Regions from separate parts of the Kushneria marisflavi genome, predicted to be linked through region 3. Evidence: predicted binding sites of a transcription regulator. Region 3 holds the regulator's gene; each other region holds the start of a gene.

Region 1 (2,997 bases), 1.1 Mb from region 3:
ACTCCTACAAGCGTCTGGTTCCGGGTTTTGAAGCGCCGGTCATGCTGGCCTACAGTGCTCGCAACCGCTCTGCTTCGATCCGTATTCCCTACACGGCAAGCCCGAAGGGCAAGCGTGTCGAGACTCGCTTCCCTGATCCGATGGCCAACCCGTACCTGGCCTTCTCCGCGCTGCTGATGGCCGGTATTGACGGTATACGCAACAAGATTCATCCGGGTGAAGCGCTGGACAAGAACCTGTATGACCTGCCGGCTGAAGAAGCGCTCAACGTGCCTACGGTTGCCTCGAGCCTGGAAGAAGCCCTGCAAGCGCTCAAGGATGACCACGCCTTCCTGACCGAAGGTGGCGTGTTCACCGAAGAGATGATCGAAGCCTACATCGAACTCAAGATGGAAGATGTGACGGCTGTCCGCATGGTGCCAAGCCCCATGGAATACGACCTGTACTACAGCCTCTAAGGTTCAGCCTTCATGGCTTGAGAAAAGATGCTCCTTTAAGGCATCTGAAAGGAAAAGCCCCGTTTTAACGGGGCTTTTTATCGTCTCGAGATCGAGTTTTCCCATCCATAATGACGGCTTCCCATCCTGTGGAATCACTGCCGTGCCGGGTCGTTCCTGTTACCTGTTGCTGTGGACACTAGTGGTTTGTTCGCTGCTTGCAGACGTTGCGTCGCAGGCGCGTGCCGCGGTCTATCGCCATACGGACGCCCAGGGCAACGTTGTCTGGAGCGACCGTCCTGGCGGTACGCGGGCCGAAATACGCGCACCGCGCGTGCTGTCGCCTTCCAGTGACTCCAGCACTCATCAGATAACGCCTGCCACACCTGCCCGCTTTGCACCCTATCAGCGTGTGGCTTTCAAGCCGCGTTCGGCCCCCGTAACGGTCGAACAGGCTCGTCGAGGTATCCCCCTGCGCCTTGACATCGTTCCGCGGCTGCGCGCCGGTGATCGGGTGCAGCTGACCATTGATGGCCGGCGTCACCAGTCGCCGCTGTTCAGCCATGTACTGATGGCCATGGGGCTCAAGGCTGGTCGCCATGCGCTGGTGGCCGAGGTGCTCGACAGTGCCGGCGCCGTTCGACAGCGATCAGGGGTCATGACCCTCGAGATATTGGCCGCCTCAACGTCCGAGTCCGATCCCGCTTCCCCACGGTAGCCACAGCTGGTCTTTATGCACCATAAGGGTGCATCATGTTCCGAGCTTCATCGCCCCTGTGCCACTTTCGTGCCTGCGCGGCAACAGAGCTTTCCCTTGTGGTGCGATATATGCTGCATCCGTCATATGTGGCGCGCTTTTTGCACTATCAAAGGGAAACGACGTTAACGAGGGCTTCATGTATCAACGCCTGCTGGAACATCTCACCACGGCTGTGGTGCTGCTGGACGCGCAATTGAGCGTTCGCTGGCTTAATCCGGCTGCGGAAGCCCTGATGGGACTGAGCCTTTCACGGGTGCAGGGCACCTCTCTTGAATGTCTGGAAGGTGAAGACGGCCGTATCGCCGCCATGCTGCTCGAGGCGTTGCGGCTTCAACACCCCTATACCCAGCGTGAAACGCAGCTGGTCATGGCAAGCGGGGAGCGCATTACGGTGGACTACACCGCAACGCCGCTGTCGAAAACCGAGCTGCTGCTGGAGTTCGAGCCGCGTGACCGCCTGATGCGCATCTCTCGCGAGGAGTCGCTGATTGCCCGCCAGGAGATGGTCAAGGTCCTGACGCGGGGTCTGGCCCATGAGGTCAAGAACCCGCTGGGCGGTATCCGAGGGGCGGCGCAACTGCTCGAACGTGACCTGCCCGATGAAAGCCTGACCGAGTTCACCCGCATCATCATCGAGGAGGCCGACCGCCTTCGCGATCTGGTCGATCGCATGCTGGGGCCCAATCGGCCAGTCGAGCAAAAGCCCATCAATGTGCACGAGGTGGTCGAGCGGGTGCGTGCCCTGCTGCAGGCCGAGACGGACACCATCGCGCTGGTGCGCGATTACGACCCCAGCCTGCCATTGATCATGGGAGATGCCGGCCAGCTGATTCAGGCGGTGCTCAACGTTACGCGCAACGCCGTACAGGCGCTCAACGAAAACGCCATCGAGCAGCCGACGGTCACGCTGCGGACCCGGGCAAGGCGGCAGTTTACCCTGGGCGCCGAGCGCCACCGGCTGGTGTGTGAGGTCTGCGTGATCGATAACGGCCCGGGCGTGCCCGAGACACTGGCAGAGTCGCTGTTCTACCCGATGATCTCCGGCCGTGCCGAAGGCAGCGGGCTGGGGCTGTCCATCGCCCAGTCGATCCTGCACCAGCATCAGGGGCTGATCGAATGTGACAGCCGCCCCGGCCATACCGAATTTCGTCTTCTGATTCCGCTGGAAGGATTCAGCGAACCCGAACAAGACCGACAAGAGAAGGGAGACACCCATGAGTGATACGGCCCGCGTCTATATCGTGGATGATGATCGCGCCATCCGCTGGGTACTCGAGCGCACGCTCGCTCAGCCCGATATCGAAGTCTCAAGCTTTGAGCGGGCCGATCAGGCCGAGGAGGCCATCAATCGCCAGGCGCCTGACGTGCTGCTCACCGACATTCGCATGCCGGGCGTCGATGGCCTCGATCTGATGGCGCGCGTACGCGAGCGTCACGCCGACATGCCGGTGATCATCATGACCGCGCACTCGGATCTCGACAGTGCCGTGGCCTCCTATCAGGGCGGTGCGTTCGAGTATCTGCCCAAGCCCTTTGATGTCGACGATGCGCTCTCACTGGTGCGCCGCGCCGTGGCTCACGCCCGCGAGCGTCAGGCGCCGGCTCGTGTGCCCGAAGGCATTCAGGCCGAGATCATCGGTGAAGCACCCGCCATGCAGGAGGTGTTTCGCGCCATCGGACGGCTGTCGCATTCCCACATCACCGTGATGATCAACGGCGAATCCGGAACCGGCAAGGAGCGGGTGGCCCGCGCCCTGCACCAGCACAGCCCGCGTGGGCATCAGCCCTTTATTGCCTTGA
Region 2 (2,997 bases), 1.8 Mb from region 3:
CATGAGGCCCGTGCCTATTCTCCCCGTCTGCTCCGGCGTCTGGCTGGGGCGGTGACGGCACTGGATGCGCTTGCGGAGCTGCGCACCCGGGTGGCGGCCCAGCAGGTGAGCGCCGATGAGGCCACCCGCCTGTACAACCGGGCCATCGGCACGCTGCTTTCGGTGGTGTTCGAGGTGGCCGATACCGCCAGCGACGCCGACATCACCCGCGCGCTGGTCAGCCTCTTTCACTTCATCCAGGGCAAGGAGCTGGCCGGGCAGGAGCGCGCCTGCGGGGCGCTGGGCTTCACTCTCGGGCACTTTGATGATACGCACCGCCACACCCTTCAATCGCTGATCGATGCCCAGCAGGACTGCTTCGACACGTTCACCGAGTTCGCCGACGAGACGGCCCGAAACCGGTGGGCCGCGCTCGCCGACCACCCCACCCTGACCACGCTCGGCCATCTCCGCGCGCTGGCGCTCGCGGATACGGATCTGCCGAGCGATCTCGAGGCGCCCGGTGAGCAGTGGTATGCGCTGGCGACCCAGCGCATCGATGCCCTGAAGGCCATCGAGGATCAGCTCGTCGAGGCGCTGCACCAGAGCTGTTGCCGGGCGCTCGAGCAGGCCAGCAGCCGTGACCGCACTGATGACGTGACGGCCTTCATCGAACCGGTCTCGCGGTCGAGCCCCCCGGAGATTGACGCCCCGACGGCACCGGTCACGGCGCGATACTTCGACCGCTCGCTGCTGGAACTGGTCCAGACCCAGAATCAGCGGCTGCAGCAGCTAAGCGATGAGCTGGCCCATACCCGCAAAACCCTGCGCGAGCGCAAGCTGATCGAGCGCGCCAAGGGCCTGCTCATGGCGCAGCAGCACATCGATGAAGACAGCGCCTACCGCCTGATGCGCAGGACCGCGATGGATCAGAGCCAGCCGCTGGTCACGATTGCCCGCGCCATGATCGACCGCGCCGAGCGCTAGCCCAACGCCCACTCGGGCGCCGCTTCGGTGCATCACGCCACGTATGTGCACCGCAAACGCCGCTTTCGGCCCACTGCCCGCCGCCCAGAAAGGGACATATACGACCTTTTTTGCGGTAGTGCCCTGAAATATCGCCACTCTTTCGATTCTGGCCCCGGTTCTGCTTTAGGTGACATGCCCCGAGCCAAAGGCGGCTTTCGCGGGCAATGCCACTGCCTGGCCCTGTTTCTGACAAGACATGACACGTCGCGCCCCCGGCCTGCGTGTATCGGACAACGGCGTCCACCAACCTTCCTGCACCACGGGAAGGCGGGTGGGCGCCGTTGCCGTTGGTGAGGCCATGTCCCTTGAGTGTCGACAACCCCGGAGAACAAGCGATGGACATCCGTAATAAAGCCAACAGGATACGGCTACTGAGCTTTTCGACCCCACAGATGCGCGCCTTCCACCTATCGTGGTTTGCCTTCCACGTGTGCTTTTTCGGCTGGTTTGGCATCGCCCCGCTGATGGCTGTGGTGCGTGATGACCTGGGCCTGACCAAGACCCAGATCGGCAACACCATCATCGCCTCGGTCGCCATCACCATTGTGGTGCGACTGGCCATCGGCCTGCTGTGCGACCGGATCGGGCCGCGCCGCGCCTACACCTGGCTTTTGTGCCTAGGGTCACTGCCGGTCATGATGATCGGCTTCGCCGACAGCTTTGAAACCTTTTTGATGGCGCGTCTGGCCATCGGCGCCATCGGGGCGTCGTTTGTGATTACCCAGTACCACTCCTCGATCATGTTCGCGCCCAACGTGGTCGGCACCGCCAACGCCACCACAGCCGGCTGGGGCAATCTGGGCGGCGGTACCACCCAGATTCTGATGCCGCTGATCTTCTCGGGCGTGTTGATGCTCGGCGTCAGCGAAACGCTGGGCTGGCGACTGGCCATGGTGGTGCCCGGCATCGTGCTGTTTGTGACCGGCATCGCATATTACCGCCTGACCCAGGATGCCCCGAACGGCAACTTCGATGAGCTGCGCGCCCGGGGCGAGCTGCCCGAAGCGACCCGCGAGCACGGCGCGGTTCAAAGCTTTGCCGCCGCAGCGAAGGACATTCGCGTGTGGGCGCTGTTTCTGGTCTACGCCGCCTGCTTCGGGGTCGAGCTGACCATCAACAACATCGCCGCCATCTACTTTTTCGACACCTTCTCGCTGAATCTGGCCACCGCCGGTCTGATTGCGGGGCTGTTCGGACTGATGAACCTGTTCGCCCGAACGCTCGGCGGGGTCTTTTCGGATCTGTTCGCCCGCAAGAACGGCCTCAAGGGCCGGGTACGCTGGCTGTTTCTGGCCATGCTGTGTGAAGGCATCGCCCTGATCGGCTTTGCCCACATGGAGGTGCTGGCGCTGGCCATCGGCATCATGCTGGTGTTCAGCCTGTTCGTGCAGATGGCCGAAGGCGCTACCTTTGGCGTGGTGCCGTTTATCAATAAAAAGGCGCTGGGCGCCGTGGCCGGCATCGTGGGGGCCGGGGGCAACGCTGGCGCTGTCGCCGCAGGCTTTCTGTTTCGAAGCGAGTCGCTGACCTATCAGGAAGGGCTGTTCTATCTCGGCGTGGCGGTGGTGGTGATCTCACTGGCCGCACTGGCCGTGCGCTTCACTCCCGAGGTAGAAGCCGAAGAGGAAGCCGCCTACCGCGAGGCCGCCGGCGCAGAGGACACTGCCAACACGGCAACCCCGATCGGTGCACGCTAGCCTCCGATGGCCCGAGCGATGGCTCGGGCCGTACATGCCACCACAGCTCACAACGCCCAACCCAAAACGCCGTCACATGAGTGACGGCGTTTTGTCATCCAGCGGAGGGGGTCAGAACGCTGGCGCCTCATCGGCCAGCGCGTGGCGAGTGGTCTCCTGCGCGTCGCGATACAGCGTGACCACACTGCCCACCACGATCAGACAGGGCGACGGCATCGGCGCGGCCTCAAGCAGTGCCGGCAGGGTGGCCAGCGTCCCGACGCGGGTCTGCTGCGTGGGCAGCGTGGCGTGT
Region 3 (2,997 bases):
ATCGCCAGCAACGCCAGGAACGGCTCAATCAACTGCTCGAAGAATTCAGCATCAGCCATATTCGCGACAACATGGGCATGAGCCTGTCCGGCGGCGAGCGCCGGCGTGTGGAGATTGCCCGCGCACTGGCCATCGAACCGGCCTTCATTTTGCTTGATGAGCCCTTTGCCGGCGTTGACCCTATCTCGGTCGGCGAAATCAAGGGCATTATCCGCCAGCTTCGTACCCGTGGCATTGGCGTTCTGATCACCGATCACAACGTGCGTGAAACGCTGGATATCTGTGACAACGCCTATATCGTCGGCAGTGGCCTGATCATTGCTGAAGGCGACGCCAACGCCGTGCTGAATAACCAGCATGTACGCGATGTCTATCTGGGCCACGAATTTCGCCTTTAACCCTCTGGGGTTATTAACTGATGGCATGATAATTGCAGTCTTTAGCGCCTTCAGCACTTGCAAGGGCGCCGCGGACTGGATAGCGTGATATTACACGTTGGCGACCGGGCTTTACGAACATGATGAAACCCGCCTTACAGTTGCGCACGGGCACTCATCTCACCATGACGCCCCAGCTGCAACAGGCCATCCATCTGCTGCAGCTGTCTACGCTGGATCTGCAGCAGGAACTCCAGATGGCGCTGGAAAGCAATCCTTTACTGGATATCGAGGAGGAGCAGACGCTTGAGGTACCGGAGACCCCGTTATCTCAGGAGGAATGGTCCAGTGATATCCCGGAAGAATTGCCACTGGATGCTCGCTGGGACGATGTCTATACCAACGGCAGCGCTTCCTCCAACGTCGCCGATGACAGCTGGAATATCGAGCACAACGCCGTAGCCGTCGACCTGACCTCGCATCTTCGCGAGCAGATTCTGTTGATGGACATGACCCCACGCGAACAGCTGATCACCGATACCCTGCTGGACGCTCTCGAACCCAGCGGCTACCTCGGCACGGGTCTGGAAGACCTTGGCGAGGGGCTTCGGCAGCAAGGCCTCGGGGATCTCAAACAGTCTGAAATGGAGCACATGCTTTCGCAGCTCCAGCGGTGTGAACCCACTGGCGTTTTTGCACGCGATCTGCGCGAATGCCTGCTGCTACAGCTTGATCTATTGCCGGATGACACGCCCTGGCTTGCCCAGACCCGGCGCATGGTTCGTCAGTTCCTTGAACCACTGGGACAAAATGATCGCCGCCTGCTAAAGCGCCGCCTGAGTCTTGATGATGAAGCGCTCGATGACGTGATTCACACCATCCGGTCGCTCAACCCACGACCGGGTCGCGAATTTGAGGCCGTGGACCAACATCTCGTCATTCCCGATCTGGTGTTGCGTTATCACGCCCGCCATGGCTGGCAGGTTGAGCTCAATCAGGAATCCCTGCCACGTCTTCGCATTCAGCCCGACTATGCCGCCCTTGTACGTCGCGCCGACAAGAGTGACGACAATACCTTTCTCAAACAGCATCTTCAGGATGCACGCTGGCTGCTCAAGAGTCTCTCGAGTCGCAATGACACTCTGCTGCGGGTAGGGCAGGAAATCATGACACGTCAGGCCGGCTTCATTGAACACGGCGATGAAGCCCTCAAACCCATGATTCTTGCCGATATCGCCCAGGCCGTGGAGATGCACGAATCCACCATTTCCAGAGTGACCACGCGCAAATACATTCATACGCCGCGTGGCATCATGGAGCTCAAGTATTTCTTCTCAAGCCATGTGGGCCAGGAAGGTGATGCCCATGCCAGCACGGCCATTCGCGCCCGGATACGCAAGTTCATAGAAGACGAGACCCCAAGACGCCCGCTGTCTGATGCTCGACTGGTACAACTTCTGGCTGACAACGGCATCATGGTCGCCCGGCGCACCGTCGCAAAATACCGCGAGGCCATGGGCATTCCCGCTTCCAGCGAGCGCAAGCGTCTGGCCTGAAGGAGGTCAAAAAAGAGAACAACATCATTCAGGGTTTGCGCTGACGGGAAAAGCGTTACAATCTGAGAGTAGCCGGAACAGGCTTGCAGGTCCGGCAGTCCACATGGACAACCGGTTATCCGTTTCGATTCAGGGAGCATGCCATGCAGGTAAACATTACCGGGCACCACGTCGAATTGACCGATGCACTGCGCGAGCACGTCAATCAGAAGCTTGCCAAGCTGGAACGTCACTATGACAACATCACCAATGTTCAGGTGACACTGTCTATTGAAAAGGAGCGCCAGCAGGCCGCGGCCACGCTACATGCCGCAGGTGCCGAACTTCATGCTCAGGCCGAGCAGGAAGACCTTTATGTTGCCATCGATGCCTTGACCGAGAAGCTTGATCGTCAGCTGCTCAAGCACAAGGAGAAAACACAGGCCCGCTCCCAGGGCAACGGCAAATACCTGTAACCCATGACACTTGACCAGATACTCCCCTCCGACCGAATCCTGTTTGATGTGGAAGGGGGCAGCAAGAAGCGCGTGCTGGAATATTTCAGCGGGTTCATCTCACAAAACATTCCCAGTCTCGATAGCCAGGAAGTCTTTTCCCGACTGATCAGCAGGGAACGTCTGGGGAGTACCGGTGTGGGGAATGGCGTGGCCATTCCCCATGCTCGCAATTCACACTGCCGCCAGCCACTGGCTGGATTCATGCGCCTTCAGCAGGCCGTGGATTTTGATGCCATCGATGGCGAACCCGTCGATCTGCTTTTTGTGCTGCTGGTCCCTGAAGCTGCCGAAGACACGCATCTCTCCCTGCTGGCGCAGATTGCTGAAGTCATGAACGCTGCCGAAACCCGGCACGCCCTGCGCAATGCCCATGATGAGCAGGAACTTCATGACATTTTGATGCAGGCCATCAGTCAACTTTCAACGAGAGTATAAGCAGCATGGCCATGGAACTTGTTATCGTCAGTGGACGCTCCGGTTCCGGCAAGTCCATCGCGCTACAGGCACTGGAAGATCAAGGGTTTTATGCCATCGACAATCTTCCCGCGATGCTTCTGTCTGCCCTGA
Region 4 (2,997 bases), 1.1 Mb from region 3:
CTTGGGCATGAAGGTCGCCGTCTTGCCATAGGCATGTGCCACGTTGTGGATCACATACTTCATGGTCTGAACTTCGTCGCACTTCTGCACCAGCGTGTTGAACTTCACACCGATTTCGTTCTGACCGGCGTTGGCCACTTCGTGGTGATGCACTTCAACGGTCTGGCCTACGGCTTCCAGCGTCGAGCACATGGCACTGCGGATGTCATGGAAGGAATCGACCGGGGGAACCGGGAAATAGCCGCCCTTGACGCGCGGACGGTGGCCCATGTTGCCACCTTCGAACTTGCCGTCAGTCTCCCATGCACCCTCTTCGGAAGAGATGCGGAAAAAGGAGTGATGCATGTCGTTCTTGAAGTGCACTTCATCAAAGATGAAGAACTCGGGCTCGGGGCCGAAAAAGGCGGTGTCGCCCAGACCGGTGCTGCTCAGGTAGGCTTCGGCGCGCTTGGCAATCGAGCGCGGATCACGCTCGTAGCCCTGCATGGTGGCCGGCTCGATGATGTCGCAGCGCAGCACGATCGTGGGGTCTTCGGTGAAGGGATCGATATAGCCCGTGCCGTCCTGGGGCATCAGGATCATGTCGGACTCGTTGATGCCCTTCCAGCCGCCGATGGAGGAGCCATCGAACATCTGTCCGGTTTCAAAGAACTCTTCATCGACCATACGCGCAGGAATGGTGACGTGCTGCTCCTTGCCCTTGGTATCGGTAAAGCGCAGATCGGCCCACTTGATGTCGTTCTCTTCAATCAGGGCAAGCGTTTTCTCTGACATGTGACTCCTCCAATAAAAGGGATACTGCTTGAAAACCGTTAACAGGACGCCATCACTTCGCCACCGTTGTATCACGCGCAAGCACAGTGCATGCAAGTCCCGATGTGTACCCAAATAATGCATGCAGCGTGCCAAAATGGCGCATACCAATCGATCTCGATTTAAAAATGCTTTCGATACAGCAACTTAAAATCATCATCGAATGGCATGAACTCCTACAGGAGAATAAGATTACGCTCAGAACCACCATGTCGTCGCTTTAAAGCGCACCATTAACGCTCAAGGCATGCTCTTTGTGCACCAAAAAAGCGCACAGCCTGAAAGCGATCTGTCGTCCACTTGTCATGACAAACCTGTTTCATTGCACTTCACAGCGCCTGCGCCACGATTCCAGCTATTCGACTGACGACTTAGCCTATACAATGCGGGGCCAAATTTATTGCACGCTGCTGACATGACCGTTGAAACAATGCACGGTCATGCTCCTACCCTGAACAGGCGCGTGTACACAAAGGTGAAAACGCGTTATGTCCGATACGCTTACTTCCGGCAATATCGAGAAGCTGAGAAATATTGCCATCATTGCTCACGTTGACCACGGCAAGACCACACTGGTCGACAAGCTGCTGGCACAATCCGGCACCCTGGACCGCAAGGCGGAAAACCAGGAACGCATCATGGACTCCAACGACCAGGAAAAGGAACGCGGGATTACCATCCTGGCCAAGAACACGGCCATTACTTGGCACGACTACCACATCAACATCGTCGACACCCCCGGGCACGCCGACTTTGGTGGTGAAGTCGAGCGCGTGATGTCGATGGTGGATTCCGTGCTGCTGCTGGTCGATGCCGTTGATGGCCCGATGCCGCAGACTCGCTTCGTGACCCAGAAGGCATTTGCCCAGGGCCTCAAGCCGATCGTCGTGGTCAACAAGATCGACCGTCCGGGCGCACGCCCTGACTGGGTCATCGATCAGATCTTCGATCTTTTCGACAACCTGGGCGCCACCGACGAGCAGCTCGACTTCCCGATCATCTACTGCTCGGCGCTCAACGGTATCGCCGGCATGGACCCGGAAGATCTGTCCGAAAACATGGACCCGATGTTCCAGGCCATCGTCGACATCGTTGAGCCGCCGACCGTTGAACTCGACGGTCCGTTCCAGATGCAGATTTCGGCACTGGACTACAACAGCTACGTGGGTGTTATCGGTCTGGGTCGCGTCAAGCGCGGCCGTGTCCGTCCCAACCAGCAGGTCAGCGTCATTTCCCGTCACGGCGTCACCCGCAAGGGCAAGATCGGTCAGGTCATGACCCACCTGGGTCTTGAACGTGTTCAGGCCGATGAAGTCAGCGCCGGTGACATCGTCTGCATTACCGGTATCGATGATCTGTCCATCTCTGACACGATCTGTGATCCGTCCAATGTCGAAGCGCTGCCGGCACTGACCGTTGATGAGCCGACCGTTTCGATGACCTTCCAGGTCAACGATTCACCGTTCGCCGGTCGTGACGGCAAGTACGTCACCAGCCGTAACATCAAGGACCGCCTGGATCAGGAACTGATCCACAACGTGGCCCTGCGTGTTGAACAGGGGGAGTCGGCCGAGAAGTTCAAGGTCTCCGGTCGTGGCGAACTTCACCTGTCAGTGCTGATCGAATCCATGCGTCGTGAAGGCTACGAACTGGCCGTAGGCCGTCCGGAAGTCATCATCCGCGAGATCGATGGCGTGAAGCAGGAACCCTACGAAGAGGTCATCATCGACTGTGAAGAGCAGCATCAGGGCTCTGTCATGGAAGAGCTGGGCTATCGCAAGGGCGAGCTGACCAACATGAACCCGGATGGCAAGGGTCGTGTGCGTCTGGACTTCATGATTCCCTCGCGTGGTCTGATCGGCTTCCGTTCGCAGTTTTTGACCATGACTTCCGGCACCGGCATCCTGACCAGCCGCTTTGATCACTACGGTCCGCTCAAGGAAGGCGCAGGCGTTGAGCGTCGTAACGGTGTACTGGTCTCGATGGTTGATGGCAAGGCACTGGCTTATGCCCTCTACACCCTCCAGGACCGCGGTAAGCTGATCATCGACCACGGCACCGAAGTCTATGAAGGCATGCTGATCGGTATCAATAACCGTTCCGACGACATGGTGGTCAACCCGACCAAGGGCAAGAAGCTCGATAACATGCGTGCCTCGGGTAACGATGAAAACATCGTGCTGA

The links. Region 3 encodes sigma-54, which starts transcription at its own class of promoters, with help from an activator protein. Its sites were predicted from a motif close to TGGCACNNNNNTTGCTNT; they were not measured.
Region 1: the regulator sigma-54 is predicted to act here: its motif matches at 1,285-1,302, upstream of glnL (nitrogen regulation protein NR(II)).
Region 2: the regulator sigma-54 is predicted to act here: its motif matches at 1,116-1,133, upstream of B9H00_RS07160 (NarK family nitrate/nitrite MFS transporter).
Region 4: the regulator sigma-54 is predicted to act here: its motif matches at 891-908, upstream of glnA (glutamate--ammonia ligase).

What each region holds. Positions count from the first base shown of each region.
Region 1 is NZ_CP021358.1:2,297,789-2,300,785, forward strand. It holds gene glnA (glutamate--ammonia ligase) at 1-458, shown strand, start outside; gene B9H00_RS10425 (DUF4124 domain-containing protein) at 601-1,155, shown strand; gene glnL (nitrogen regulation protein NR(II)) at 1,334-2,419, shown strand; gene ntrC (nitrogen regulation protein NR(I)) at 2,412-2,997, shown strand, end outside.
Region 2 is NZ_CP021358.1:1,554,135-1,557,131, forward strand. It holds gene B9H00_RS07155 (nitrate regulatory protein) at 1-966, shown strand, start outside; gene B9H00_RS07160 (NarK family nitrate/nitrite MFS transporter) at 1,344-2,705, shown strand; gene cobA (uroporphyrinogen-III C-methyltransferase) at 2,817-2,997, opposite strand, start outside.
Region 3 is NZ_CP021358.1:3,371,105-3,374,101, reverse strand. It holds gene lptB (LPS export ABC transporter ATP-binding protein) at 1-398, shown strand, start outside; gene B9H00_RS15300 (RNA polymerase factor sigma-54) at 518-1,933, shown strand; gene hpf (ribosome hibernation-promoting factor, HPF/YfiA family) at 2,077-2,388, shown strand; gene ptsN (PTS IIA-like nitrogen regulatory protein PtsN) at 2,392-2,865, shown strand; gene rapZ (RNase adapter RapZ) at 2,877-2,997, shown strand, end outside.
Region 4 is NZ_CP021358.1:2,294,617-2,297,613, reverse strand. It holds gene glnA (glutamate--ammonia ligase) at 1-774, opposite strand, end outside; gene typA (translational GTPase TypA) at 1,302-2,997, shown strand, end outside.